DNA from 3 places in the Pullulanibacillus sp. KACC 23026 genome. Region 1 is predicted to be linked to each of the others. Evidence: riboswitches for the same ligand, from Rfam matches in the RefSeq annotation. Region 1 holds a riboswitch; each other region holds the start of a gene.
The links. Region 1 has a riboswitch for cyclic di-GMP ahead of PU629_RS15365 (anti-repressor SinI family protein). Riboswitches for the same ligand answer to the same signal wherever they lie in the genome.
Positions count from the first base shown of each region.

Region 1 (10,494 bases):
ACGTTGATAAAGGAAAGTAGACATTTCCTTCTGTTCTTAATATAGAACGCCATCACCAAAAAAACTACCTTGTTACTCGTTTATTAAGAATACTTCCGATTAATTTAGCTTCTGATTGCTCTAGCAGCTTCTTTGCTTCTAAGATTTTCTTATATGAGGTCTTACCACTACTTGCTACCAATAAAGTGCCATCACATTGATGAGCCAAAATAGAGGTATCGGTTACTTCCAAGACAGGAGGTGAATCAAATAAAATATAGTCATACATCGACTTAACCTGTTTCATAAAGCGTTTCATAGCGACCGACACTAGAACTTCAGCTGGATACGGAGGAATCGGGCCACATGGCAGGACATCCAGTGTTTTGATACCCGTAGGATAAATGGCTTCTTCTAATAACGACTGACCCTTTAATACATAGGACAAACCAAGTTCTGAGTTTTTTGTAAAAATTTTATGTAGGGAGGGCTTCCTTAAGTCTGTATCAACGAGTAAAACTTTTTTTCCTAGCTGCGATAATGAAACCCCTAGATTAACAAGACAAGTTGTCTTTCCCTCTCCATATTCGGCCGATGTTAAGATCATGGTTTGGATTTCGCTGTTCTTAGGTAAAAATTGTAAAGATGTTCTTGCCTTTCTAAAATCTTCAGCAATTTGTGATTTCGGATAGTAGTAAGAGGTTAAATGCCTCTTAATGACTATTTCCTTTTTATTATCTTTAAAATGACGCATTCTATCAGCTCCATAAAAATTGTTATTATAAATAATCGTGTCTAGCTTGCGTCTGTCGTTCTTGTAATATGTTACGTTCATTTAATTGCTTTCTTTTTTCAGTTTCTTCCTCCAACCTACTACTTAATGGATCTCTTCTTTCAACTAGAAAACGTTGCCTCTGACTTTTGTTTTTTGCCTTTTCGGAAGTTGATTTAGTCATCTTAGTAATGGACCCAACTACAGGCAATTGGAGAAGGACTTCCAGCTCCTTTTCTGTTCTTATTGATTCATCCATTGAATTCCTTAAAAAGGCTAAACAAATCCCTAAGATTAAACCAGCTACTCCTCCATAAAGGATAAGTTTATGATTCATTCCATTATTAACACTCTCCACTTCTGCCGGTGACAACTGACGTACATTTTTGAAATTTAAAACTCTTGCAACCTCATCTTTAAAGACAGATACTTCGGTATTTGCAATTTCTCTAACCAAATAAGGATCAGAATCACTGACTCTAAGATCAATAATTTGAGAATCATTAATATTGGTAACCGAAATTTCGTTTGAAAGAACATTTGGAGATCTTTTCGACATAATGTGGTTGCTTACATTTGACAAAACATTTGGATCCGTAAACATGACCATTAGAGTGCTCAGCGTGCTCGCATCATTTTGTGGTCCATTACTGCTGATTAAGACGCGTGTCGAAGCCTGGTATGATGGTTTCGGTTGATGTTCAATTGAGTACCAATAGCAAAGAGCAGATCCAAATAATGTAAAAATGAGGATACTGACATAATATCTCTTTAAGACAGAGAAAATTTCCTTTAAATCAATTTCTTTTAATCTTTTAGAATGAGGAAGCGTCTCTTGTTCAAAATTGCTCAATGGTTTCACCTTCCGAATTATTAGACTTTTTATTTTATTAATTTTTTTATATAATATTAGGAAACACACTTCGTCAATTCAACATAATGTTCTTAGTTCTATATAATGAACAAATTCAGCTATCGGCTCTGCTTTTACATATACAACTAGAAAATTAACTAATTCCAGAATTTCTTTTCACTAATCTCCAAGGAAATCGAACTCCCTTAAAGCTTATAGCTGCAACCATGTTTCCTATATAGAACAAATCTATAATTTAAATTAACACTACCGCCCAAGTTCTGTCAATGTTATTTTTAAAATTTTCATATTTATTTACACAAAAAAACTCACTGCCAAAAGGAGTGGTCCCATGTCCAAGAGAAAGGATTCGTTGCCCCCGTCTTTAACCATGAACCGACGGAAATTTTTAAAAACCTCATTCGGTCTCATAACAGCCTCCCTCCTCGCCACACCTGGCTATTCCTTTTTCCTCGAACGTTTCTGGGTCGAAACTACTCAGCTCAGTTTAAAAATGTCCCGGCTCCCCCATGCCTTTAATGGCCTCCGTATCGTCCAAATTAGTGACTTACATCTTGGATTTTATTACGATGTTCATAACTTAGAAGGAATTGTTCGGCGTGTGAATCAATTAAATCCTGACTTAATTTGTTTCACGGGAGATTTGGTCCATGAACAGCTTGATGGAATTGAGAAAAGTATACCGGTCTTAAAAAAACTAAACGCTTCCCTCGGGAAGGTCGCAATCTTTGGCAACCACGATTTTCGCGGTGGGGACCCCGCACGCGTTCAGGCAACACTTGAAAAATCAGATTTTCATTTTTTAAAAAACAGTCATATGACCATTTCCCGAGGGAAGAGCGCACTACATATCGCCGGTCTTGATGATCTTTTTGGCGGACACCCTGATGGCAAAAAAGCGCTAAAGGGAATCCCTCGAAATGGATTTACCCTTTTACTTGCCCACGAGCCGGATCTCGCTGATTGGAAGCAGGCTGTTCCTTATCCCGTTGATCTTATGCTTTCCGGCCACAGCCATGGCGGACAAATTCGTGTTCCTTTTTTGGGAGCCCTCTACCGGCCAGACGGTGCGAAACATTATATAGAAGGTTTAAAAACAATTGGTCAGTCCGACATGAAACTCTATGTGAATCGAGGCATTGGGACAACCTACCTCCCATTTCGTTTTAACTGTCGTCCTGAAATGACGCTGTTTATTTTGCGATCTTGATCGTACTAAAATGTCTTCTTTTTATATAGCCCTTCTCTAATGTTGAAACTTCACCCGTTATAAATAGAAACGGATCTAAGCAAAATCTACAGACTTTAAGCACATATTCAACTCATTATTGACATGCAAAAAGCCCCCTCATTTCAGGGAGGGGGCTTCATTTTTTGTTGGATCAAGTTGTAGTAATAATGGAATTGGCTTGTTTTTCGAGACGTTTGTACATAATATACATGGCAACGCGCCACGGGAGGATCATGCCAAAAGCAAGGACGAAGAACAACGCACCGGTCTGCGCATAGCTGATTTCTTGCTCAACAAAAATCTTAATGATGACACGGACGATTAACAATCCAATCAACACAAAGGCAAAGGCTTTTGACCGCTTCAAATAAATTTGCTCATCACGTATTTCAAACTTGGATGTCTTAACAAGCAAAATAGAAAAGATGGCACCAACGACAAGGGCCTCAAAAAAATCTAACCAAGGAACACGGCACTGCGGAGCGATAAACATTAAAAAGCCTGTTGACATCCCCATTGGTGGGATAAGGATTTTTCGTGCATTCGTCGGGCGATTAGACGCCTTCAGCCGCACAATAATAATGCTTCCAGCGAACAAAATCCCTATTAATAAACTTAAAAGCTGTAGCCACATAATTATCAACCTTCTTATCTCAAGCTGTTGACACTTTTATTCCTATTATAGCGTGAACCCCCGAAATTTAAAAGGATTGTGTAAGAGCTTTGTTGATCATGTCATAAGATGACCTGTCCCCTTAATGAAAATAAAATAGGCTAAGTTAGGTTTAATTGCACCTTATCTCTTTTTTCATTTACGATTAACCGGCAGCTGATCGTTTTTCATTCGGCACTCTACCATCAGACAACCTCTCAATTAAGAGTCCGATTATCACATCTAACTAGATATTCTTATTTTTCCTCTAATCAATCCCTTCACACAACGGTTGTAATTTTACTATTTCGACATATTATTGGACAAAAAGTGACGAACGAGGGGCTAGACGTCTTAACTCGCACAAAGGATTGTTTAAATCGGGGGATTTTGTCGTTTTTTGTCATTAGATTCTATATTAACCTTCTTATATTTTGACAGTTTTCTCATAGACAAATTGATTATAATTAAGAAAAAAAGTAGGACGATTTATTGGAGACGATGAGGGGTATTTTCTATTTGGGCACCTTAAATATCCTGAGTTAGTGGTGCAACCGACCGGCAGCTGGACATTCAGTGAGTCCTTGGGAGGATGAAGCCTTATATGAAAATGGGTGTGTTGGATGTTGAATGGGTTAAACTTATAAAGGAGGCTAAAGAATTAGGGTTATCGGTTGAAGAAGTACGGTTATTTTTTGAAAATTATAAAAACAAGGAATAAAATAAAAATAGATGAAATTAGAGAAAAAGCCAAATTAGTCTTGGCTTTTCCTCCATTTTTGAAATTCCAGAAAAGCCTTAAATTCATCTTTGTCAACGCCACTGTCCATCGCTTCTTTGACAATTTTGATCCAGTCCGAATCAAGCTCGTCACTGGATGGAATAGCGTTATTTAAAATGGAATCGCTTTGATCTTCATCAATTAAACTTGTGACACTGACATTTAATACCTCTGCCACTTTTTCAATAAATTGAATCGAGGGATTGCTTCTCAGATTTCTTTCAATTGTACTTAAATAAGACTTAGCAACGCCGGCACGCTCTGCTAACTCGGTGAGAGACAATCCTCTCGATTCTCTTAATTTCTTTATTCTATCTCCTACCACTTGAGTTCCCTCGCGTTCTCTTAATCGTGGGTCTGCTTTCACTTCTTCTCTTATTATTCCATTAATTGAAGAAAATAAAAAGAGACCATTTTACTAAAAATAATAACATTCTCCCAAAAAAAACCAACTTCCCATGACTTTTCAGTTAAAAGAACGGATTGGCATGTCGATTAAATTAGTTCTTCTAACTTATTATAATAAAAAAGATTGCAAAAAAACAGAACAGGATGGCAATTTTTTTACAGATCTTGAACATTATAGGAGCAAATACCCATTTTGATGACAGATAAGGAAAAACCACTCTTCTATAACTTCATAATAGAAAAAGTGGTTTATGTCTAAAAGAATACATTTTATGTCATAAATAGGGGTAAAGACTTCCCCCCCTATCCCTTTAGAAAGTAAAGACTTCCTTTAAACTTACTTCATTTGTTTTTGCATAGCTTTCATCATCTGATTGATCTTTTTCTGCGATGGATTTTGCCCCATTTGCATCATCATGACGCGAAGCATATTTTCATTAATTGGCGGATTTTTCTTCAAGTAATCCATCATGTATTTACGTGCTATAAAGAATCCTAACACTACGCCAAGAATGACGCCTACGATTCCAATTACAATATATAACCAAACCATGAGTATCTTCCATCCTCCTTTAATCCCACAACGATGCGCATAATCTTTGTAGTTATTATAATAATCCTATCTAAGTTTACACTATCAATGAATGAAGTACAACTCTATTCAGAAGCGTCTTTTCACAAATCATGACTGCTTATTTTACTTTCTTAATCAAATGCTTTTTCGTCGCGCGAAGCCAGCCGCTACGCTCTCCAGTGCGGTCGACTGCAAAAAAGTCAGGCTGAATGGAACGACATACTTCAAACAATAACGTCTCCGTCAATAAGCTTCCGCTGCTTTTTAAAGTTAATTGCCGTTCTTTAATCTCTAGACGTGAATGGCTTTCCTGATGGTTCGACTCTAGCATAATAACCTGCTCTCCAGCTAAACTGGTATAGCCGATCTGCTCCTTTAAACGGCGCTTTAGCAGACTTTCCATTCGAAAGACAGGAATAGTCTCGGTAATAAAGTCGATTTGTTTCTCAAGCTGACATCGCTCATTCGGATCGGTGGTATGAAACGCCTCTGAAAACAATTGAGCTAGCAAAGCTTCTTTTCCAGTATACGCCTCTCGGACCTCTTCTTTTATAATAAAAATATCATAATGCCTCATAGCCATCCCTCCGACTCACAGTGTTTGTCCATATTATAGACAAGACCCTCTGAAAAAGCTGTCGAATGAGAAGAAGAAACACCTACTATATTTTGTCACACTGACACAGATTTTACCGATTCAGAATGTTCGCTTAGAATTTTGGTCGCGCGGTATGGGAGTGAGCTCCTTTACTAAAGCCGCAAACCACCTGCTGCTAGACTCAGGAGTTGTCCTTCTGATGCTTTCAAAAGATCATCTGATTTGCTTGCGATTCACCGACTTTCGCGAATCGGCACGAATACCTTCTGCCTATTAATTAGGCAATGGTTTCTGTAAAGGCTACTTTGAGCGAACTTTTGCGGCTAGCCTCCTGTTCAAATCAACCGATTCTGTTCTCGGATATAGACTAAAAAAGACCCATCATGACAGGGTCTCTTTAAGATCATTTACTTAATAGGGGCTCCCCCCATTTGAACAATCCTCAACAAGAGTAAGTCCAAACAAATCGATTCTAGTGCTTACTTCTCCGTTCCTTGGATTGCTTTAATTTGAGCGGTGTGACATCGTCCCCATTAGGATCAACGACTTTGATGGTATGCAAATGATCTTTAAAACCCGAACGGAATGCTTCTAAATAGGCTTGACGCAAATGAGCCTGTTCTTTTTTCTCTGCAGGTGTCAACCCTTCCGACTTTGATTTTCTTGATAGTTCTGATATACGGGCAAGCTTTTCTTTCTCTAGCATTATTACTCTCCTTTAAACAGTAGGCTGCTTCCATAAACTTTATTGCTTCTTAACACACGAAAAATAGCAAGAAGCTTTTAGAAAAAAGCCATGACGTTTGACTCCTAACTACACCGACGGCAGCCATTTAGTTTCAAAAATGAATGACATAAGCTTAACGTATTAAAAAGAGATGTTCAAGTCCTCTGCTTTTAGTGAGGCACCCCTGCACCCGCAATCTGATTTGCAGTGCCACCGGGTTCATTCTGATCGGTTGGAATCAGCAGGGTTTGTCCAGCTTTAATTTGATCACGATTATGTAATTGATTGTTCGTTTCCACCCATGACATAAATTGTGCGGCAGACATTTTCCCTTTATATTTCTCGCTTAATGACCAAAGCGTATCACCACGTTGGACCTTTATTGATGCGGAATGACTGGCATCTGATTGTTTCAAATCGTGCACTGTAAAAGCAATACACGCTACAATTAAACCGATAAAAACTATATATAAGACCGAATAAGAATGTGATTTGGATAGTGATGGTGAGTGTTCCATTTAAAATCCCCCTGCAACGAATGTATGTTCGCTTTATATAATAATAGGAATACACGTTCGTGTCAAGCGTTCTTTTCGAACGAATGTTTGCACCTTATATGGGAGCATGCTATACTTTTAATAGAGAACGAATGTTTGGGGAACGAGGAGCTTAGGAGGGACATGGGATGGAATTATCAAAACGGCAACAAGCGATCGTTGATTTTATTCGAAGCGAAGTAGATAAAAAGGGCTACCCACCATCAGTACGAGAAATTGGAGATGCCGTCGGCTTAGCTTCTAGTTCAACCGTACACGGCCATTTATCGCGATTAGAGAAAAAGGGAATCATTCGGCGCGATCCAACTAAGCCTCGCGCTATTGAATTAATACAGCCCGGGCAAGACTTACCGCGTACACAAGGGGAAGACAGTCTGATGCTGCCGATTGTTGGACGAGTGACAGCTGGTGAGCCGATTACAGCTATTGAAAATGTTGAAGATTACTATCCTGTTCCTGTCAACATGGTAGGTCATGAAGAGGCTTTTATTCTAAATGTGGTTGGGGAAAGTATGATTAATGCCGGCATTCTTGATGGAGATAAGGTGGTCGTGAGGCAGCAGAATACCGCAAATAACGGCGATATTATTGTTGCGATGACCGAAGAGGATGAAGCCACCGTTAAACGTTTTTTCAAAGAAAAAGACCATATTCGTCTTCAACCCGAGAATCCTTTTATGGCACCTATTCTTGTACCAACCTGTACGATTCTAGGAAAAGTAGTCGGTGTTATCCGAGAGATTCATTAAATGTAAGAGGCTGGGACAAAACTAAATTAGCTGACTTAAACTCTGAACACTAAATGTTTATACGTACAGAAGCAAATAGAAGGCGTAGTCAAAATACGGAGACCCCTGCGGGAACAGCACGTGTCCGAAGACCCCGCAAGCAAGCGTTTTTCTTGCTGAGGAGGCTTGGGCCGTGCCCGAGGAAAGCGACGTATTTTGACGAGCGTTTCATAATTGACTTAACTTATAAATGAAAAACCGAACCCATCACGTTAATCTGTGAATAAGTTCGGTTTTTTCTATTCGTAAACTACGCCTGTCCCAGCCTCTTAGTGGTTCAATCATTCCTCTTTAAGTTTTTGTCGGAGTATTAAACGTTCAAGATATTTCTCCTTTATATAAGAGGCACGATCTTTTAAACCCTCTCAATCTCCCTCTCCCAACTTTAGCGTTTCCTCAAAAATCGACATATGAAACTATCTCCACTCATACAAGTGCCTCTGCTGACTACTGACAAACTCATTAGATCTATGGGCCCCCTTTTAGTTGTTAAGTATTTGGTTCTAATAAACCATTAAAATTGGCGCATGCCATGAGGGAATTTTACTATACAAGGGAATAGAAAACGGCATACCTTATCGAAGAAAGGAGAAGGTGTATGTGATTTTACATCGGAATAAGTTTAAATGGATGGGTGGTGAAATAAATGGAGAATCATGAAAAGGATTTACAAAAGGCAATAAAAAAATTACAGAATACTAGAGAGGGCAACAAATTAAACGACACCCGAGAGATCCAAGATGGAATTAGCTATGTAATAAAAGATTCGAAATATCAAAAAACCATTGAAGTCGATCATTCATTTAATAATATTTACATCTCATTTAATAATAATTTCTATTGCTGCAAAGAACCCCCGCCTATTCCCACTATCATGTTGACTTCACAAAAATATTTTTCGAAAGTTTCTAATGGAACAATTTTAGGATCGGACTTAATAATTTCTGTAAATTCGTTTGTAGATGATGATGGAACGCCCATTGAGGCGTTTCCTAAGTTATATCAATACTTCAATTTGTATATAAACGGAGTCATTCAACAAAACGGCGTTGGTTCTGTTGATCCTTTCCAACTCACTATTAAAAACGGCTCCATTCTAGATAAGGATGATCCGATTTCATTGGAATTTGTTATGACTAATACTTTATGAAAGGAGGTGATAACCATGGCAGCTTCGCTTATTCCCCCTAACCTAAAATCATATAAATACTATGCTCCTGCTAGTGCTGGGACTGTTACAGGTTCTGATCTAGTCATTGCAGCCACTGCATTTGTAGATGACAGCGGCGCTTCGATCACTGCCTTCAACACAAGCTTTGCAAATCTTACACTTTTTATTAACGGACAACCGCAAGAAAACGGTGTATCCGCTGTTACATCATCAGACTTAACAATTACTGATGGTGCTACTTTGGATCCAGGCGACCCAATTGTCCTCAATCTCGTCTACAACTTCTAATTATTTTAAAGCGCAAACGCATCCTTAATTAGCCATGATGGCCACTAGAAATTCACCGAGAAAGTTCCAAAAATAGATAAGCCATTTGCTCTGTGATGCCTTGTTTGTAACTTTCCTTACTGTCACCGTCTGAGGATCTCGATAAAGTTAAAAATCGTGTAGGAGGGAGCGACTGGCTCCCTTTCTCTCTCACCATACATACGGATCGGAATTAAATAAGAGCCACTACAAAGTGATTCAGTCTTTCGTTTCCATGGAGGATCATCGCTGATTTCTCTTTATTCCCCTCTAGAAAAAAATGGTAAGTAAAGGGAGCTAGGAGAAAATTTGAATCCTATCCTGGCATTTTTTAGGGTGCTGTTTCGTGGGTGCTCCTGCTTCATTACAAAAAAATAATTTCCACCCACAAAAGAAAATCCCCTTAACACCAATGGTATCAAGGGGTCCTGCTATTAATACAAGCTCATGTACTGCTCGCGCTCCCAAGGATGGACTTGAGTGCGGAACATATCCCACTCAATTTCCTTAGCTTCAACGAAATGGCTAAGGGCGTGAGACCCGAGTGCTTTGGTGATCACTTCGTCAGCTGTCATGACTTCGAGCGCTTCTTTCAAAGTGCTTGGAAGGTCATTAATCCCAGCTGCTTCACGCTCTGCTTTATCCATTACATAGATATTGCGGTCCGTTGGTGCTGGCGGAGTAAGCTTGCGTCTCACACCATCAAGGCCGGCAGCAAGCAAGACCGCCATTGCAAGATATGGATTCGTTGATGGATCCACACTGCGCACTTCAATACGAGTGCTTAAGCCGCGTTTAGCTGGAACACGAATAAGCGGTGAACGGTTGCGTAGTGACCAAGCCACATAACAAGGTGCTTCATATCCAGGGACAAGACGCTTATAAGAGTTAACCGTCGGGTTCGTAACAGCTGTAAACGCTCGAGCATGCTCAAGGATCCCCGCAATAAAGTAGTGGGCGGTTTCACTCAACCCTTTTTCAGTAGATGGATCGTAGAACGCATTGTCATTCCCTTTAAATAAGGACATGTTCGCATGCATACCAGAACCGTTGACACCAAACAATGGTTTTGGCAT
Region 1 is NZ_CP119107.1:3,297,689-3,308,182, forward strand. It holds gene PU629_RS15345 (CpsD/CapB family tyrosine-protein kinase) at 65-733, opposite strand; gene PU629_RS15350 (YveK family protein) at 759-1,604, opposite strand; gene PU629_RS15355 (metallophosphoesterase) at 1,957-2,835, shown strand; gene PU629_RS15360 (CcdC family protein) at 3,008-3,490, opposite strand; cyclic di-GMP riboswitch class II at 3,994-4,077, shown strand; gene PU629_RS15365 (anti-repressor SinI family protein) at 4,113-4,229, shown strand; gene PU629_RS15370 (helix-turn-helix domain-containing protein) at 4,264-4,614, opposite strand; gene PU629_RS15375 (YneF family protein) at 5,035-5,250, opposite strand; gene sirA (sporulation inhibitor of replication protein SirA) at 5,390-5,848, opposite strand; gene PU629_RS15385 (DUF896 domain-containing protein) at 6,342-6,575, opposite strand; gene yneA (cell division suppressor protein YneA) at 6,767-7,114, opposite strand; gene lexA (transcriptional repressor LexA) at 7,282-7,902, shown strand; gene PU629_RS15400 (DUF4183 domain-containing protein) at 8,588-9,091, shown strand; gene PU629_RS15405 (DUF4183 domain-containing protein) at 9,107-9,400, shown strand; gene glnA (type I glutamate--ammonia ligase) at 9,853-10,494, opposite strand, start outside.

Region 2 (10,494 bases), 1.1 Mb from region 1:
AATAGAAATAAGTCAACTGTTATCCCGCATTCAAGATGTTAAGAAAATTGCTCTAATGCTTGTTGATATGAGCATGAATATTATGCAAGTCAGCTTTTCTTCACTTACTCTGTTCGATCTCGATTCTAATTCGGGAGAGGTTAGAATTGTCTCGAGGGGATTAACAAAGGACCAAAGTGAAAAGTATGGAAAGCAGGTATTAAGGAGATACAACCAATTAAAAGATGAAGGGGGAAATTTATCAAAGGCTTCTCCTGTTATTCGCGTCTCAGATTGGGGAGAAACCATTATAGAATGTCCTGTATATAGCCAAAAGCTTTATGGTGTATTAAGTGTTTCTCAGAATCTTAATAATGAGGATCACTTAACATTCTTGTCTTCTCTAGCAACCATCGGTGCACTGGCTATTAATAGGACAAATCATACAAAAGTGGAGATTCAACATTCAATAGCACTTTTACATGAAAGTGTAGGGTATTGGGATCCTCAGAGTTATGAGTTCACAACAAAATTAAAAAAACTCGCTCATTTGTTTTTGGATTACTTGGAAATGTCTTTGAAGGAAAGAGAAGATATTGAATATGCTTGTTTATTATCTTCGTATACGCCTGAATTTGTAGCAAATGTACTACCTGATCATTCATCGGTATATAAAATTTTGCAAGACTTTGTTGAAATAACGAATTATCCCAAATATAATCGATATGGTCAAAGATTCGACCTTGGAGGGCAACTGCTTGCACTATTATCTAACCATCTGAAAGATCATGAGTTGGATTCCATAGATAATCCTATTGATCCGTTATTGAGTGAAAAGTTTAGAAAATTCATCCTTAGAGAGCGTGCGTTAGATCAAACTATTTCCACTAAAGATCTTGAGTTCCAAATTGATAAATTATCAAATCGAGAAAATGAAGTCCTTATGCTAGTAGTGAAAGGGTTGAATAATAAACAACTGGCTTCCCAGTTATTTATTAGTGAACATACCGTTAAAAATCATATTACAAATATTTTCCAGAAGGTTAATGTAAAAGATAGGGCGGGTCTAATTGCTTATTTTTATAAACAAAAAATGGAGGATCTTTGACTTATACTAAAAAAGCCTCTTTCTGCTTAATAAAGTGGAGAGAGGCTTTTTGTTTTGGATTTAATAGGAAGATAATCCTATATATCAGTAGGACTAAAGATAGGATTAACAAGGGATATTTATTTTGGATATAGATTGAGACAATAGACGTATAAATAGGCAGAAAGAAAGGGAAATTTATCAGCATGGTTAAGACATAGTTAAAATGTATAAATTTCTTTCAGGATCATCCATTTGGATGTATCTCGTTTAAAGATTTGTGTCTTAGACTTGATGTGGGTATTGAAGACTTTGTAGACTGTATCCATAATTGGGTCCAGCGATCTATCCTAAAAAAAGAAGTCGCAGATGGATTATTAAAGTATCGATATAATATCCCGGAGATAGTCTATTTTAATATGAAAGAGTAAACTCCTAGGTCATCAATTGGATTAAACGGGGCATATTTCCTTAAGCATGATTAAAGATGTTAGAAAAGCCACGATGTTTTCAAAGGTCAGACAGAACAATACCGTATATGAAAACTCCAGGTAATTAGTTTAGATGACTTTGGAACGGGTTTCAGTTCATTGTTCTATTTAAAAGAATTTCCTATTGTACGGTGAATGAGAAAGATGCAACTATTGCGAGAGCCATTATAGCAATGGGGAAGCATTTATAGGAGGAAGCAAAGACTTAATTTATTTATTTAATCATGCCTCTTCCACAAACTACCAACAAAATTATATAAAGTTTTCATGGTTATATGTCGATAAAAACATTATAAAAAATTATTCCTTCGATAATGGCAAACTTACTGAAAGGTAAGGACGCAAAGCTGCGGGTCTAAGGCTTTTATAAGCTATGACAGTCGGGTTACCGAAAAGGGTGTTGGGTATCTTCATAGAATAGTTATCCTTTATTGCAATAACTATTCTATAATTTTAAAAAATCCACCAATCCTTTTTGGTGGATTTTTTATTTAAATATGGGGGATCTAAAAATGACTGTTGAATTAAAAAAGGACTTAATAGAAGAACATATCAAAGAAATTTTATCCTTAATTGGTGAAAACCCTGATAGAGATGGTTTACTTGATACGCCAAAGCGTGTTGCCCAAATGTACAGGGAGGTATTTGCGGGTGTAGGCGTTGCTCCTGAAACGGCACTCACTACGACATTTGAAGAAAACTATGATGGGTTGATTGTTGTCAAAGATATTAATTACTATACGTTTTGCGAGCATCACCTCATTCCCTTTTTTGGAAAAGCTCATATAGGTTATATCCCAAAGGGCAGAGTGGTTGGACTAAGTAAATTTGCAAGATTAGTTGAACTTGTTTCCAAACGGCCACAAGTTCAAGAACGAATGACAACGCAAATTGCGGATGCTATTATGAATGTTTTGCAACCAGAAGGTGTCATCGTAAGTGTTGAAGGTCAGCATCTATGTATGTGTGCCCGCGGCGTTAAAAAAACTGGGAGTGCAACTGTCACAACCATAAAGAGAGGGGTCTTGAAAACTGACTCCACTTTCGTACAGGAATTTGAGAATGCTCTTAAAAGAGATTAATAGGAGGGACTTTCATGATTTACCTCTCTAGGAAGATGATATTCTCGGCTGCTCACTCTTACTCCATCAGTGAATGGAGTGAGGAGAAAAACAGACTCGTTTTCGGTCCATGTAGCCATTTGAATGGACACGGTCACGATTACACACTAGAAGTCATGGTAAAAGGAAGATTAGATTCGAATTCAGGAATTGTGGTTAACATCACTGATATTCAAAAAATAATGAATGAATTAGTTGAAAAAGAATTGGATGGGAAGTTCTTAAATAAAGAGAATGCCTATTTTAAAGAGCATATTCCGACGACTGAGAATCTGGTCACTTATATATGGAATGAATTGGAATATCAATTTTCTAATTGTGACCTACACAAAATTACATTAAGGGAAAATGACTTTCTGTATTCAGAAAAGGAGAGCTTGCCTATGGTGCATCTTACAAGAAAATATCACTTTAGTACAGCACATCGTTTACATAGTGATTTGTTAAGTGAGGAAGAAAACATAGAGATTTTTGGTAAATGTAATAATCCATATGGACATGGCCACAACTACTACCTTGAGGTAACAGTTAGTGGAAAGCCGGATCCTATCACGGGAATGGTAACCGATCTCGGACAACTTGACAAAATTGTGGAAAACAATGTTTTGAAAAAATTTGACCATAAACATCTAAATTTAGATACTGACGAATTTAAACACTTAAATCCTACTTCGGAAAATGTTGCAGTTGTCATTTGGGATTTATTAAAGGGTGATCTTGATCAACTTTATAAAATTGGACTCTATGAAACTGAAAAAAACTACTTTGAGTATTACGGAACGGATAGGGAGTAGTTCATTATGAATAATGAAAATCAGTTAACGATCGCTATAACTGGATCAAGTAAAGGAATAGGAAAAGCAACAGCTGAACTGCTTAGGAGAGATACAGTTAATCTTGTGTTAGGTAGCCGTAGCAACAAAGAAGTGGAAACCAATCAGAGTCTTGAACTGTCTCTAGACGTGTCTGATGAAAATTCAGTCACAAACTTTTATCAAAGGGCTACTCAAAAATTTGGAACGATTGACATCCTAATTAACTGCGCTGGACTAGGGGAATTTGAAAATGTGCTAGATTCTTCTACCAAAGCCTTCGATGACATGTTAGCAGTGAATTTACGTGGTACTTATCTCACATGTAAATACTTTGGGAAACACATGGTCGAAAATGGAAAAGGTTTAATTCTTAATCTTATTTCAATTGCAGGGACAACTGCACTACCTGGATGTGGAGGCTATTCAGCCTCAAAGTTTGGTGCGTTGGGTTTAACGAGAGTCTTGCAAGCGGAGCTAAGAACTAGGGGTGTTCAAGTAACCGCGATTCTCCCTGGGGCAGTAAAGAGTGATTTTTGGGATGAGATTGAACCAAAGCCAGATTTCTCAAAAATGATTCCTGCAGAAACAGTTGCTCAACACTTGATTAATATAATTAATCAGCCACTAGGAGCCTTTATTGATGAGATCACACTAATGCCACCTCTAGGAATTCTTTAAGGAGGATTTTTAATGAGGCGGTTCCTAAATCTTTTAAAAGAAAAACCAAAAGTTCCACTAAAAGAAGATCCAATATCTGCTCCGTCTCTACCAGATAATATTTCTTATGACGAATTGATTTATAGGACCAAGAGAGGTTTTTTAGCTAAAAAATTGGCGTCCTACCTAGAAATGGATCAAAAGGACTTGAATGAAATTTATTTTTTATCACTATCAGAAAATACTTTCGAGAATGACAAAAGTCCGTATCATCAATGTATCTACTGCAGTGAATGTTTATTAGGCTGGATAAAAGAGGGGGATGAGGTTCAAAAGAAGGTTGATGAACTGCCTGTAAATAACCAGGTTAAAAATGCCATCCTTAAAGTTTATGATCTTAATAAAATTCATTTCAAGAATCAATCCGTTCAAACTGTGCGTTCTTCACAAAATGAATCCTTTGATAAATGGAAGATTTATCGTGATGTCATCTATTCGGCAACCCAAGAAAAATTATTACTTATAAGTAAAGAAGAGGCAGAGGCTTTAAAAGACGGAAGCGTGATAGTTAAAAATGATATCAAAGTGATTTCAGATATTCCAAAAAGTCGGTTGGAAGTTAAAACAAGGCTTGAATTTGCTGGATACACTAAATCTGAATTGATGACCTGGCTATTGGTGATATCAGAGGCTATCACCAATACACTTAAGCACGCTGAAGAAGGAAAGTTAACAGTCATTGAAAATCAGGAAAAACGAGAACTGAGAGTAATCGTAGAAGACAAGGGTTCGGGATTTGATTTAGAAAATTTACCTAAAGCAACCTTGATGGCTGGCTATTCGACAAAAAAGTCATTGGGTCAAGGGTTTCAATTAATGCTTAAATTGTCAAAACAAGTTTTACTCTATACCTCTAATCTAGGTTCAACAATTATTTTAACATTTGAAACCAACAATAACGAAGGCGTGAGAAATGGAACAGGTGGCTAATACGCTTCCATAGCCAAACAAGAGGATCATTGTATTCAAAGAAAATGAAGGTGAAAAGAATGGGGAAATTGCAAAATCAGGTTAATCGACTTACACCAGAAGTAACCATTAAAAAGACCATCTTTGCCAGTGTTATGGATAATGGATTTTGGGAACGATGGATTGCTCATGGAATAGATCAAGAATTCATCCTAAAGAACAGGGGCAAGATGACGAATCTAGAAAATTGGGTAGAAAAGTTACAGGAAAAGGCCTTAGAGCATTCCTTGGTTGCAAAGAAATTACAAGATTCCGGGGATTCTCTTCAGTCAGAGCTTAATTATCGAATAGCAGCCCTTTATTATAATCTTATTCAGTGGGTGTATCCTGAACCTAGTGGTGATAAGGCAAAGTGGTATGGATTATGTCTGGAACAATTTAGTCTTGCAGACCGTGTATCAATGGACAAGATTACTCATCACTCACTGATGCTTGATGGTAAGAAATACGAAGGTCGAGTGCGTATACCGGGAACAACACCTAAAGGGGTAGTTATTATTGTCACCCCAACTGATTCTACAAAAGAGGAAATGTTTACATATGAATCGGATTTCGCTCGAAGCGGCATGGCGGTAGTCAGTTTCGATGGAACTGGCCAAGGTGAGACACTTATTATAAATGGTCATAAGGCAGATCAAGCATCTTGGTATAAGTTAGTCAGAGAGCTCGTTGATTTTGTTCATAATTTGTTTCCGAAACTCTCGATCAATCTTTTTGGGTGTAGTTCAGGGGGATCTTGGGCAATTGAAGCTAGTAGACATCCACTTGTTGCAAAGACGGTAGCTGTAAGCCCTGCGCCTAGACATCTGATAAATATTAGCCTTCCAGATTACTTTAGAGAACGTCTCCACAACATGTTGGCAGATTTCGATGCAGGCAGTCTGCCAGTATTAGATGATGTGACTGAGATTAATAACATGTTAATTATTCATGGGGGTAAAGATTTAATGGTGAAGGGTGACGATCTATACGAGCTATATAGTCGATTCTCACCAGAAAAACGGTTTATCGTCTATGAGGAAGAGGGACATTGCTGTAACTTCAAATTACCGGAAATCCGCCGTAGAGCTTCTAATTGGTTCAAGGGAGAGGATATAAATGACATTTGATGAGTTCTGTTTGGCTATGTTTTCTCTGTTAGAACAAGACTCTGTACATGTTTGTGAAACGACAAGTTTAAAAGAAGAACTTGAAGTGGACTCTTTACAGATGGTGAATTTCATATCCTGCCTAGCAGACTCCTTCAACATTCCATTTGATCACTTCATTGAGAATGCAAATAGGCTCAATACTGTTGGTAGCTTGTACGAAGTGGTAAGGGAAGGGGTGGAGTGATGATATGAGTCTATTTGAAAGAGTATTAGCAGGATTAAAGGAAAGTAATTCGTCTTTAACTACATTAAAGTCAAATTATACAGCCGGTGATTTACAGGCTATTGTATCTAAATATGAGTCGATGTTACGTCCTTTAGATATTGCGGGGAAACGGGTGGCTCTATTAGTTCCTGCAATTCAAGAATATATCCCGCTTTTTATGACTGTAAATAAGCTCAGAGGGGTGACAGCGCCTTTAAGCTGGCAATTTCGGCAAGAAGATTTGCAGAATGTCTTGGATTTTCTTGATCCTCATATTATTTTCACTGTTAATGAACATACTGGATTCAACTTTTCAGAGGCTGTAACAAATTGGGCCAAAGATAAAGGGAAAGAAGTTTTGGTTTTCACTTCTGATAATTGTATCTCCTGGGAAACCCGGCTCTTCCAAGGTGAGTCAATCGGCTTGGAGACATCTTCAGGAGAGATCATTTGTTTTACTTCAGGAAGTACAGGCATACCAAAAGGGATGGTGTTTAAAGAAGAGGTAGTAGACTACTCATTTAATCATGTTTCTGAGGCGTTGGAATTAAAGCCTACAGATAGGGTCCTTGTTTATGCTTCAACCAGTACCATTTTCAGCTTGTATTCTATGGATTCTGTATTAAAAGCAGGGGCAAATCTTTTGGTGGCTAATGAATTTGACTTGATTAAGATCATAGACATGATGAAGAATTCTAACTGTAACAAAGTTGCCACGACCCCCTCTGTTTTTAAGGCGCTTTATACTTTTGCAAGTAAATTAAATCCTGAAGTTTTGACGGATTTGGAATTGATCTGTTTTGTAGGAGAGAAGATTCCAAACCGCTTAATAGATTCATTCCCACTCATGGGAAACAGCAAGTTTATCTCACATTATGGAAGTTCTGAGACTAGTGCGCTTGCTAATGCTCTCCTAGAGAGAGAGTCAAAGGAACTAGAGTATGAACTAGTTGCTGGTGCACAAGCGAAGGCGGTTGAAGGTGAACTATATGTTATAACAGAGGCATTATTTTCTGGATATTACGGGAACCCTCAACTAACTCAAGAGGTGTTTGAAGATAGCTGGTATAAAACGGGGGATTTAGTTGAGTTTCTAGATGATAAGAGATTTAAGATAGTTGGAAGGAAGAAAGATATCATTAAAAAAGGTGGACAGCAGGTCGTTCCAAGTGAGATCGAACAAATAATAGCCACTATTAATGGAGTAAGAAGCGTTGCTGTGGTCGGTTCAGCACATCCGATCTATGGCGAACAGATTGTGGCTTTCGTAGTAGCGGATGGTCTCACATCTGCAGATATTCGAAATTATTGCATAGGAAAAATTTCTGCTTATAAAGTACCAGATAAAGTGGTTTTCATTGATAAAATGCCATTAAATCAAGGGAAGACCGATAAGTTGAAGTTAAGAGCTGTGCTAAATTAGGAGGACCGGTTTAATGGCAAAGAAACAGAAGAAAAATGTCAGTAATACCTTGCTGAAGCAGTTCACAACAAGGATGCTAGTGGTTCTACTCGTCATTTTAGGGGTATCTGGAATCGTTCAGTATTATTATTTAAATTCTATTATTGATTCGAACGTTAGAGTAGAATCTTCAAAAGTCAGTGCTAGTATCGAACAGGGAATAAAAGAAACAGACACAGCGTCACGCTCAATCGAAAATCAAATAGATCTAAAGCTAAAATTGGTAGCTCAACGTATTAGTGACCGACTTGGTAATCAGTCAGTTAATACAATAACTAATTCTGAGTTAGCTCAAATTAGTAAAGATTTTGGGATTGGCGGAATTACCATTTTCGTGCAAAAAGGTGACGATATTGTAGGGGTAAGTTCTACTACGCCGAGCGATATTGGTTTTAGTTTTAAAAAGTTTCTTGGAGCAGATAATCATTCTCTGCAATCTCTTATAGATTTGTTGCACGGTAAGCCTGTAATTAGGGATGAAGAGTCCTATGTTGATTCTAATACAACTATTTTACCCATTGCGCCATCAGGTTCTAATAAAAGTAATACACCTATTTTTTATAAGTACGGTTATTATCATGCTAATGGTTCAACCTATATCATCAATCCTTTTATTAAAGCCAACGAAGTTTACCAGTTTACACAATCGGTTGGTCCCAATTCATGGATTAAGACTGTCCTAAGGACAAATAAAGATGCTAAAGAAGTAGCGGTATTGGACCCGAAAGTGTATGCAGATCCGTCTTTACTTAAGAATAAGTACAACATGTTGAAAAAGGTAGAATACGGAGAATTTAATTCTGAAACTAAGAAAGACAGTTCAGTTATTGCTAGTATGGTTAAACACCCTCAAAAAGTATCTTATATTGAAAAGCAAAACGGGTTTTCTTATTATAAGATGTTCATCCCTATGAAAGATGGCAAAGTGATCTATGTCGCCTTAGATTACAATCGAATGAGTGCACCATTGAAGAATATGTCTTGGATTCTTCTTGTGTTTAGCCTATTATCCCTTTTAGCTCTATTTGTACTTGCGACACGCTTCTTTAATTCTATTTATAAAAACATCCAAGCCATTATGACTCAAATTAAGCAATTAGAAGTTGGGGACTTTACAGCTCGAAGTATTGTAACAGATACTGGAGAGCTAGCAGATCTTTCCGCAAGTACAAACCATATGACTGAGACATTAAATGAAGTTTTAAAAGATACAACTAAACATGCAGAAAAGGTGCAAAGTCTTGCCTTAGCCTTAAAGTCTGACACAGATAATTCTGTCGAAAAAGTGTATTCACTATCTATAGATCTTACTTCCAGAGCTAGAGAAGATAATTTTGAGGTTTCCAACTTCCTAGATATGTTGGAAGAGAAGACTAAGTTAATAGAGGCTAAGTCGGATAGGGAAGAAATAATGAATAGAATCATGACTATTAAAGAATTATCTAACAATCGTACGGAATCTACAACGGACATCACATTGACTCTATCGGATTTAATCCAATCCTTGCATAACCAATCAATAGAACTTTCAGATATCTCCGGTTCATTATTTAATAACATGTATCAGTTCAAATTGAAATGAGGGGTGAATCTAATGGAATTGTCGATTCAAAAAGAAATTAAGGACACTACAACAATCCTACACTTAGATGGCATCCTTGATATCACGACAACAAATTTAATTGAACTGCACCTACAAGTATTAGAAGAAGATATCCAGCTGTTAGTGTTTAATTTTACTTCATTGGAATTTTTAGATTCAACGGGAATTGGTTCGATCATCAATGCTATTCACTTATCTCAAGAAAAACAATTTAAGCTTAAATTTGAAGGGGTGAATGAGATCACAAATGAAGTGTTTGAGATGGTAGGCATCTATAAAATTTTAGAGGCCTTACAAGGAGAGTGTAATTAATGGTTTATGACGCACTTTCCATTCCATTTCATTCTAATTCTTCACCTGAAATAGATAAAAGCTTACAACGAGAAATAAAATTGGCCAAAAACATTCAAATGACATTATTAAATGGTAAAGTTCCTACATTTAAAGGCGGTAAAGTTTCTGGACAAACCTTACCAGCACGATTAATCGGGGGGGATTATTATGATTTTTATCCACTTTCGAATGGAACTATTCGCATTGTAATAGGGGATGTGATGGGAAAAGGGATCCCAGCCGCTATGCTTATGATTTTGACAAGGGGGGCCTTTCGCAGTGCCGCCGGAAGTTGCAAAGGTCCGGGGGAGACACTAAATGCAATTAACCAAGCTCTTTATGATGACTTAAGGGCGTTAGGATCGTTCGTCACATTGTTTTGTGCGGATTGGGATCCCTCAAAGAGGATACTAACCTATGCGAATGCAGGTCACAATCTCCCTTTACACATCAATAATGAAAATAACGTTATTTCATCTTTACATAAAACGTCTGGAATTATGATAGGCGGTCTTCCTAATCAAACCTATCAGGAGGGCAATATACAATTAAGATGTAACG
Region 2 is NZ_CP119107.1:4,434,524-4,445,017, reverse strand. It holds gene PU629_RS20625 (LuxR C-terminal-related transcriptional regulator) at 1-1,087, shown strand, start outside; cyclic di-GMP riboswitch class I at 1,864-1,950, shown strand; gene folE (GTP cyclohydrolase I FolE) at 2,070-2,639, shown strand; gene PU629_RS20615 (6-carboxytetrahydropterin synthase) at 2,654-3,472, shown strand; gene PU629_RS20610 (SDR family oxidoreductase) at 3,479-4,171, shown strand; gene PU629_RS20605 (ATP-binding protein) at 4,184-5,140, shown strand; gene PU629_RS20600 (alpha/beta hydrolase) at 5,200-6,288, shown strand; gene PU629_RS20595 (acyl carrier protein) at 6,278-6,514, shown strand; gene PU629_RS20590 (class I adenylate-forming enzyme family protein) at 6,519-7,958, shown strand; gene PU629_RS20585 (methyl-accepting chemotaxis protein) at 7,972-9,579, shown strand; gene PU629_RS20580 (STAS domain-containing protein) at 9,592-9,912, shown strand; gene PU629_RS20575 (PP2C family protein-serine/threonine phosphatase) at 9,912-10,494, shown strand, end outside.
Region 2: another riboswitch for cyclic di-GMP. It lies ahead of folE (GTP cyclohydrolase I FolE); the one in region 1 lies ahead of PU629_RS15365 (anti-repressor SinI family protein).

Region 3 (10,494 bases), 1.2 Mb from region 1:
TTGTTAAGTTTAATTGTTATGTATGATGCGATGGGTATTCGAAGACAAGCTGGAGAGATTGCTATGGCAGTAAATAAATTAGACTTACAAGTTGAACGTTTATCAGGAGAACAGCCTGGCGTTTACCATCATATTCGTCACAAGAAGTTAAATGAAATGCTGGGACACTTACCAAGAGAGGTGGCAGGCGGTGCCGTATTAGGGGCTGTTATTGGTACGATTAGTTACCTAACCGAAAAAAAATGAGTTAATGACAGAATTCCATTTTTCGCTATACGTCCATAATCAACGAATTTGAGGGAGGGATCTAACCTTAATTATAATCTTGCCACTTATATCACTTATTAATTATGATCGTTCAAACTAACGAATGGAATGTGTAGTTATGACAGGCTTATTGCGCACCCTCTTGAGCAACTTGTTATTTATCCAATAAGCCTGATACCGCAATAAACATAATTTGCTCCTCATAGCTGCTTTGGACGAGAAGTATTGACAAAATTAATATCTCTAGATATAATTTTATTAAATTGTTATCCGAAAGATAATATTTCCTTTTCTTTATTCAGGAAAGAACTTTAGCATACTATTAAATTTATCTAAACTTGGTAGTATGAAAAGGTTTTTTTGCATAAAGAAATTAGGGATAAGATAAATCGGTATATTTCACGACTAGAAGGAAGTAGTCTTGAAGTATACCTTTTTTTGTTTGAGGAGGAGCCTATATGATTAAAACAAAGGGGTCCATTGAATCAGAAATAAGTAAAGCCATCACTCAATGGGAAAAGGATTTTTTGGGCCGTGGGTCTATTTCCGTAAAGACAGATATATTACGTGATATGATCATCATTTATTTACATGGTATATTAACACCTGCTGAATATAATGTTTGTGAAACAAGAGAAGGTATGCTATCTATTAAAAAAACTCGAAATGAATTAGTTGAATCAGGTGTAGCAGATTTAAAGGAAATCATTTTAACGATAACCGGAGAAGAAGTGAAGAGTTTTCATACGGATCTAAGTTCTCGTACAGGAGAACGTTTGATTGTTTTTAAATTATTTAATAACTTAGAGAAAAAACTATAAATAAAAGAATAAAAGGGAGTTCTTCAAAGGGCCTTTTAATAAGCCAGTTGAAGAAAAACCAACAATTCATTTTTAGTGGTGACAACTACTAAATTTTGAAATTGTTGGTTTTTTTATTGGATAAAACAGTTGCTTCAAATATTTAGTTTGGATTCGGTCATCAGTGACGGAGGTTTGCTTATGTATTCGCTTAGTTTATCACCACTACTTATCTTATTTTTCATCGCCCTTATTCTATCTGGATTAAGTGGATTAATCATGCTATCTAATCATGTTCCCTTAGGTTTTGTTCGGGTTCATATCGGCATCAATGCTTTACCGCCTCTAGTGGCCATTTTGGCTTTTTTTAGGGCCAGTGGGAAAGAGATCGTAGGCCCTTGGCATCTCGATTCGCTTGCTTGGTTCTTAGCTTGTTTCATACTTTCGGTGGGGTTAATTATTCAACGGTTCTCTGTCCATTATTTATTGGGAGATCGTTCGTATCGAAAATACTTTACTCTTTATACAATTATTACCGGTGCTGCTTCTATGACTTGGCTAAGCGATGATCTTCGTTTATTTATCGTATGCTGGGGGATCACGCTCTTCATGTTAACTTTACTTATCGGTTTAAATAGAGGATGGAAGGTAAGGAATGTTGCCGGAGCACTTTCAGGGTGTTTATTTGGAGTCAGTTGGCTTTCACTCTTACTAATTATAGTTTGGTTGTCTCATGTCACGGGAACTTGGAAGTTATCGGAAGTTCTAACTAATAGGAATTTGGCTCAACTCGGATCAATGGAGAAAACGGTCCTAAATTTACTTTTGATCTTGGCCGTCATGATCCCAGCCGCTCAATGGCCTTTTCAAAGATGGTTAATTGAATCAGTAGCTGCCCCTACTCCGGTTTCTGCCATCATGCATGCGGGTTTAGTGAATGCAGGTGGAATCATTCTTACACGGTTTTCACCATTGTTTGATGGAGGGGTAGCCCAAATTGTTTTACTTATTCTTTCTACTATTTCTGTTTTAATCGGAACGGGAATTAGTATGGTCCAGGTTGACTATAAGCGTCAATTAGTGGGTTCAACAATTGCCCAAATGGGATTTATGCTCGTTCAATGTGCGTTAGGCGCTTATTTGGCAGCGATTATTCACCTTGTATTACATGGGCTGTTCAAAGCAACTCTATTTTTGCAATCTGGTTCGGCTGTCCATCCATATGAAGGATTCGGCAGCGTTAATAAAAAGCCGTCTTATTTATCGACCATGTTCGGTTGGGTTTTAGGCTTGTTGGCAGGGATTGCATATTGGGTGATGGCTTCTGGCAATGGGTATGGTTTGGTGAATGCGCTAATCTTAGGCTGGTCATTATCCTTTTCTTGGACACAACTAGTTGCTTTTGGCAAGGGGAGAATTGAAAGATTAGCAGGTGTTGCACTTTTAGGAGGCTCTGCCCTCGTTTACTTTATGATCCACCACTTATTCTATAAGTGGTTACATTCTACTGTCGTTGACCAAAGTGTCCAACTTCCCCTTTCTGTCGTGATCTTTGTCGGTTGTCTTTTAATACTTGGCAGTTTGATCAGCGTACTCGCGAGGCGTTTTCCTTCTTCTATTGCCTTTGCTATCCTCTACCTTTGGTTAGTCAAATTAGGTGAAGGACAATCAAAAGCGATGGAGGTTCACCCCAATTACCTTAAACATTATCTTCTAAGGGAGGTTATCACTCATGAGCGGAACGTCAACATTACCTAAAGAAGATACAAGGAAAAAAGATGAACGAAAAACAGATTATAAAGTGATCGGTCTAGACGAATGTGTTCAATTAGCGAGTCGAGTGATTGTACCCCTATCGCCAATTTCTACATTTGCTGCCCGTCATCCTTGGGAGGGTCTAGAAGAACTAACCTTTGATCAGGTTGCCGATTGGTTAAAAAAGGTTGAAGATGTCGATCTATATCCTAGCCCTTCATTGATCCTATCAGCCAAAGAGCGTGATGAGATTGATCGAATTTTTCTAGAAAAGGGCCTAGAAGAGTGGCTTAACTCTTACTCATTTAATGTACCAAGGGATATGGCGGAGCGTTTTTGTAGAGCTTCTCTAAAATTAGACTCTTTGCCTTCTAGTCTATTGGCATCACCAGAGTTAAAAGAAATGGCAGAGTCCATAGGTCGTTTGAGTATAGCTGGTTTAGAAAACGATACCATGCAACCAATGAGTGAGCATATAGAACATAAAAAAGGCGAGACTTTGGCAAAAATTCTTGATCAGTTAGTTATTAAGTGGTGTAAGTTGTATCTTGATGACGCACAAGCAGCCTGGAAAATGCCAAGTCGTGATCAAGGTTTCTATGGTGCGTGGCGTCGACTCATTCAGTACGATCCAGCATTAACCAAATATCAGCGCGAGCGGTTAAAACATTGGCCTAAGGATGCCCATTCAGCAATAGATACAGCGCTAAAAGCACTTAATATTCTTGAATCAGAGAAGCAAACCTACCTTGAAGGCCATTTGCTTGCTTTACCTGGTTGGGCAGGAATGATGCTTTGGCGCTCCCAACAATCCACATATGAACAATCGCTTCTAATCGATTATTTAGCTGTTCGACTTACGATTGAATGGGTTCTTATGAAGCCTTACTTGCCCATACCGAGAAAAAATGTTGGGAAAAAAATAGAGCTTGTTCCTCTTTTAGCCTCTTGGATCGAATGGGGAGGCCTTACCATTAAAAAATGGTCAACAATGTCAGACCATCAACAAATCGATTATTTAAAATTCGCCTACCACTTCAATAATAGGATTCGGTACAAGATTTGGTTAGAAGCCTGGGAACAAACTTTTGAAAATCAATTAGCTGAGAAGCTAATCTCTAAAAGGCAAATGGAGGCAGAGAGTGCGAAAGCGGTAGTAGCTCAATTGGCATTTTGTATTGATACGCGTTCAGAACCTTTTCGCCGTCATCTGGAAAAGGAAGGACCCTTTGAAACGATTGGGGTGGCGGGTTTCTTTGGCTTACCGATCTTAACGAGTGAATTGGGAAGCAAGCATTGCCATGCCTCTTTACCAGTTATGCACAACCCCCAACATAAAATAATAGAGACTTCAAATGAAACTCAACGGAAGTCCTATCAACAACGTAAACAAGTGGTGGATTCGACTGGTTATACATTTAAAAAAATGAAACAAAATGTCCTGGCAAGCTTACTTTTACCAGAGATCAGTGGTCCATGGCTTGGTCTCAGTATGGTGTCACGGAGTTTTATTCCACGGGTAGCCAGTCGATTCATACGTCGACTTCGAGAGACGTGGTTACAAAAACCGGATACCGAGCTTCAACTTGAAAACAACCATGACATAGAGTCTGAGATTCCGATTGGCTTTACTGAAGAAGAAAGAGTAAGCTATGCAAGCCAAACACTCAAAATGATGGGTCTTACGAAGAATTTTGCACCGTTAGTTGTAATCTGTGGGCATGGAAGCCAAAGCCTAAATAACCCGTATGCAGCGTCTCTTGAATGTGGGGCCTGCGGTGGAGCGGCAGGTGGATTCAACGCACGGGTTTTAGCGACTTTGTGCAACTTGCAGGAGGTAAGAGAGAAACTTTCAGTGGAAGGGATAAAAATCCCAGAGGAAACGGTTTTTGTTGCAGCTGAGCACCAAACGACGGTGGACGAATTAAAGTGGATTTATGTTCCAAAACTTTCAAATCAAGCTCAAGACGCGTTTGAACGCATCAAGGCCGTATTACCTAAAGTGAGCCATGATGCTAATGAAGAACGTCTAGCTCAATTACCTAATATCAAATCTCATCTCAAAGACCCGACAGAGGAAGCTCATCGTTTTGCAGAAGATTGGAGTGAGATTCGTCCCGAATGGGGATTGGCTCGTAATGCTGCTTTTATAATTGGCAAGCGGCAACTAACTAAGGATTGCCATTTGGAAGGGCGAGTGTTTCTTCATAATTATGATTGGGAACAGGATCAAAACGGAAATCTTCTTTCTAATATTATCGCTGGACCAGGAACAGTAGCACAGTGGATTAATCTGCAGTATTACGCCTCAACTGTTGCCCCCCATTATTATGGGAGCGGGAATAAAAGGACGCAAACCGTGACGGCAGGTCTTGGTGTTATGCAGGGGACTGCTAGTGATTTGTTAACTGGCTTGCCTTGGCAATCTGTTATGGAATCCGATTATAAGGTCTATCATGCTCCTCTTCGATTACTTATTGTCATTCAAGCGCCTAGAGAATATGTGGAGCGTTTATTAAAGAAAGATGTTGCTTTCCATCAAAAAGTTAAAAATGGATGGATTAGACTTGCAAGTATTGATTCAGAAGGATGTTGGGAAAACTGGTAGTGGTTAAATTAAAGGTCTATCAATTTAGTTTTCTATTTTTATTTGTATAAATTAAAGCATCATAAATTATTTTATAAGAGGGGTTGTACGTTATGGATATAAATAAAAACAACAAAAAAGTTTTATTTTTGACAGACATAGAACCTAGAATAGAGCCATTCCTCCAACAAGAGATGAATATTGAACTTGAAAACATGCTGATTTTACAAAGCTACGGCTCTGTTATCTCCAATCCTTATGGAGATATTATGAGATCGATTATAATGGCTATTTATCAGGAAGATGTTCAAGAAGTAGTTGTAGTTGGTACAGAAGGCAAGAGGAACGTTTCACCCGATCTAAAAAGTCTTCTTGATTCAGAAAGTGAACAAATGAAGGAAAAACTAAGAACGATGGATTATCTTTTTGAACATTGCATGCCTGAATTTATGGATGGAACTTTAAAAGAATGGATCGAAAAAGGAGAGCAGGATGTTGCTGAGATTGTCCAAAAGAGTATTGAGATGATTCGCCAGCATCCATTAGTACCATCGTATGTTAAGATTAATGGTTTAATAGTGAATAAAAATAGAGAGTTTTCAACGATCAACTAATTGCGAATGTAATAAAGAGATACAGATTCAATAAAAAACAGGAGCACTTTAGAAACTGCCAATATCCTCCGTGGAGTGTCGTGTGTTGCTACATACACGTTGGACACGTTGAGTGAGTAGACATGGTTCTATCTCTAATGCTAAATCTAACATTGGTTTTGAAAAGCCCTTTCAGAATTTAACTGAGGGGGCCTTTTCTCATGTTCAGAGGTAATGATTTCCCCTATAACAAGATCAAGATGTAAACATTTTACAAATGCATTGAAGTTAAAAAAGAAACTGTACGTCAAGACGCTACGAGTTGGAAATTTGAAAATCCTTGCTGCACCGTGTTTTTAGGACATAACATGCAAATTATTACAGATGATCACTCTATGGGGGAGCCTCCTTGATATATAGGTTTTTTGAGCAGTCTACTAACCAAATGCTAACGGGATGTAAATAAATGAGCTTTCTCTTGAGTTGACTCAACAGTGTATAGATTAGTTAAGCTTTATCAAGACCGATACAAATTTTATCTGCCTCAATAGATTGAAAATTGTCGAAAAATAGTAGCTTGGTACTGTAAAGTAGTAAACCATGACTACTTCCTTTATAAAGTATTAACCATTATTATTAAAAAAGATAATAAATAATGGTAAATATTTCAGGTAACAGATGTTTTGGTCTAATATGGGGGAATGGTTTATTGGATACTATTTTAGGAATAACGCTCTCGGATAAGGAGAAGGAGTTGATCTTATCATGTATGAAATACACGTTAGAACAAGATAAGGAAAACGTTTTCCTTACTGAAGAAAAAAGAAGGCTGTTAAGTTATTTAATAAATGAATTCTCAAGTTTAGCCGCAACCCGTGAGAATAATAATAAAGATAGTATAAAAAATAGTGTAAAAAAAAACTTTCAGCTAGGGAATTTGAAATCTATAGTTATGTTTTAACTGGCTTATCTAATAAAGAGATCGCTGAAGTAACGAAGATATCACCTAATACAGTTAAAATACATCTGAATAGTATTTATAAAAAATTGGGTGTAGTTAATAGGTGGGAACTCATAACAAATTTTACCAATATATAAAAAGGTTGTCATAAATACCAAAACGTTTGTTTATTGAAAAAACTTAGTTATCCAATAAATTTCATAAATAGGTTTTTTCTATAAATAAAAAACCTATACCGAAAAGGCAAACTTTTTCGAAAGGAAAGGACGCAAAGCCACGGGCCTAATGGAAACAACAATGGCAGCCGGGTTACCGAAGAAAGGAGCGCATTGTAGATGATTCTCTGATTAATTCGGGGAGTCCTCTTTTTTTATGGAGAGGTGAGGAGAATTTAATGTTAATCGATCATTTTATAAGGGAAGAACAGTTTTATCATCACTTTCAACCTATTTATGATATTGAAAATTGGTACTTAATTGGTAGAGAAGTCTTGCTAAGATCCAATGAATTCTCAAATCCAGAAATACCATTTTGTCTTGCCAAACAAAAAGAAAAGCTTTATGAATTGGATTCGCGGTCCATCCATAAAGCTATCAGTACCTACCATATGGCAGGATACTCAAAAAGAGAAGGTAAGTTATTTGTAAATGTCTATCCGTCGACCATATCAAATGGGGATTTCCCCTCTTTCATTATTAATATAATGAATGAATTTAATGTGTCAAGGCACCAAATAGTACTAGAGTTAACCGAAACAGAGAAAATAAAGGACTTAAAACAATTCCAAAAGATAATAAATTTATTGAGAAAGTCAGGGATTTTAATTGCGCTTGATGATATCGGCAAAGGAATTGAAGATACCCAAAGAATAATCGAATTAAACCCAGATTTTATAAAATTAGATAAGTATTTTGCACATGATCTTTACATGTCAAAGAAGAAACAAGATTTTGTTAGATTCCTTCAAAATTATTGTGATGCGTATAAGACGTATCTCATATTAGAAGGGATAGAAACCCCTGTTGATTTGGCCTTTGCCAAGAGTTTTGGCATCAAATATGGTCAGGGGTATGCTTTGGGTAAGCCTGATGTTTTGGAAAAGACGGTATGAGTGATGATGAATGATATAGTGTGGATCGAAACCTTCATGTTGTTAATAATTGTTTTCCTTTTCCTGAAATCTGTAAAAAACAATCAAACTAAGAAAGCTGAAATAGCCCGTTTAAAGAATAAAATGAAAAAAGCTAAGACATCAAAAAATCCAATCAATATCCAGAAAAACAGAAGGAAATATCACCGGGTTTCAGTGAAGGATCTAACCTGCAAGCTTAAAATTATTGATTTTGGTCATCAGACTTTAAGGAAATTAAATAATAAGTCAATTAGTGGACAGATTTTAGATCTAAGTGTCGGTGGCTTAGGATTTTTATGCGAAGTTGATTTTCCTGTCACTGATCCAGTTTTAGTTGATATTAGCTTTACACTAAAAGAGGAAACTTATATCTATTCAGGAATTGTTGTTAGAAAAGAGGGCCATAAAGGAAGTAATAACTTGTTATATGGAATACAATTTACAAATATGGGTTTAAATGAAGAAGCTAAGTTAAACCAATTAGTGAATCATTTGGCGCGTTCAAAAAAAAGCATAAATTAACTAGACAGATTAAAAGGCCTCTAAACACATGATGTTTAAAGGTCTTTTGTTTTTCTATAAAGGGTTGTCACTCTAAAGCTAGTAAGGCAGGCAAAAGGATACGAAATTATTAGCCGGCTACTTCCATTGTTTAATTAAGAATTGCATTTGGGAATGTTTTTTCGAAGGTTAATGTTGTTTGATCAATTATGATAAAACGGGTAATTCACATGATTAAAGGTCATCCAGTTCCCATCTGCCTCAAAGGAATTAGCTAACTTAGAGGCCAGATTAATAATTTCTTTTGGATAGTGTAGTTGCTCTAATAATTTGATTCCATTTCTTGTATACGAAGGGCCTTTCTTTAATTTATAATCGAATGATATCGAGTTATTTTCAATTGTTTCACTGAAGTGATAGTGTTCATAGTAATCCTTTGTAATTTGTGTTAACTCTATATCGTGTGAAGCTGTAATACACAAATTATTCTTCTGGTAATTAATCCAATTTAAAATTGAAGCGGATGCAGATATTCGTTCTACTGTATTGGTCCCTTTTAAAATTTCATCAATAAATGTCATGCAAGACATACCTTGTTTAATGGTATCAATGATCCGTTTTAGTGATTTAATTTCAGCAATAAAGTAACTGTCACCTCCTAAGACATCATCACTTATTGCCATAGAAGTAAGAATGTGGGACGGTTTAATAAGGAACCCTTTTGCTAATACAGTATTAATGGTCTGTGCTAAAATGCAATTTATCGCAACGGCTTTAATAAAAGTAGATTTGCCTGAAGCATTGGAACCTGTAATTAGGATGTCTTTATCAATCTCAATATTATTTTTTACAGGGTGTTTAATTAGCGGATGATATAAGTCTGTCCCTTTAAGTTTCATTTCTTCAATAAATGTTGGTATGCAATGATCTGGGTATAAATTTCTAAAGTGTGTGATAGATATCGCCAAATCTAAATCACTTATTTCGTGCCATAAAGAAATATAACTTTCTTGATTATTTTTAATCGTTCTTAAAATGCGATTGTATGCGATGAAATCAAGTAAGAAAAAGATTCTTAAATAATCCACTATTAAATTTATCGAACTGTTATTTGAAGATAACACACTTCCCCAAAAGGATATTTTCTTTAGTTTCTTCAAACACAACTTTATTTTATCCCTTCTCCCACCAAATTCTTTATGTTGTATTTTTACTAGATGTTTTCCGCAATTAATAATGGACGTAATATAAGATAATGAATAAAAATTAGGCTGATACTCCCTTTTTTTAAAAAAATAGATACCACTGTTTATCATAACCAAACAAAAAAATGTAATAATGGCTGCTTTTAAGTTAACAAAAACTAGTACTAGAGGCGTGATGGACAAAAGACTTAAAAGGATATAAAGATAAGTATGTTTCATAAATTTATCCGTAATTTGGTAAAGGAAAGAAGAAGTATCGGTAAACGACTTCTTCCCTAATGCCATTAACTTTAATTCAATTTCTTCTCGCAATGCTCTTGTTTCAAAGAGCGCTCTGATAAAGGGCTCCTTTTCATTAAAGTAGTTTTCATTTAAATTAATAGACCTAAGATTACAGTATAATTTCTCCGCCCCTATACTAGTGTGTGTTAAATTAATTTTTTGAAATACAGTATCCATAGATAAATCATTCCAAGTGAGATCATCTATAGAAACTTGATTCTTTGTAGGTTCATAGCTATTCCAATACATTCTTACAGATTTAATAGGTTCCTCGTTTCGTTTATAATCCTTATCATTCCATTGGTTCACTAATTTTTTATTCTCTTGCAGTCGGTGTTTTTTGCTATTAAAAAACACCAAGAGAGTTATTACAACACTAGCTGATAAGATAATAAAAATAGTGCTCAATTT
Region 3 is NZ_CP119107.1:4,449,869-4,460,362, reverse strand. It holds gene PU629_RS20685 (divergent PAP2 family protein) at 1-246, shown strand, start outside; gene PU629_RS20680 (Na-translocating system protein MpsC family protein) at 726-1,088, shown strand; gene PU629_RS20675 (NADH dehydrogenase subunit 5) at 1,269-2,825, shown strand; gene PU629_RS20670 (DUF2309 domain-containing protein) at 2,800-5,430, shown strand; gene PU629_RS20665 (carbonic anhydrase) at 5,523-6,023, shown strand; gene PU629_RS20660 (hypothetical protein) at 6,712-6,963, shown strand; gene PU629_RS22675 (helix-turn-helix transcriptional regulator) at 6,945-7,100, shown strand; cyclic di-GMP riboswitch class I at 7,196-7,280, shown strand; gene PU629_RS20655 (EAL domain-containing protein) at 7,358-8,074, shown strand; gene PU629_RS20650 (PilZ domain-containing protein) at 8,078-8,617, shown strand; gene PU629_RS20645 (MutS-related protein) at 8,800-10,491, opposite strand.
Region 3: another riboswitch for cyclic di-GMP. It lies ahead of PU629_RS20655 (EAL domain-containing protein); the one in region 1 lies ahead of PU629_RS15365 (anti-repressor SinI family protein).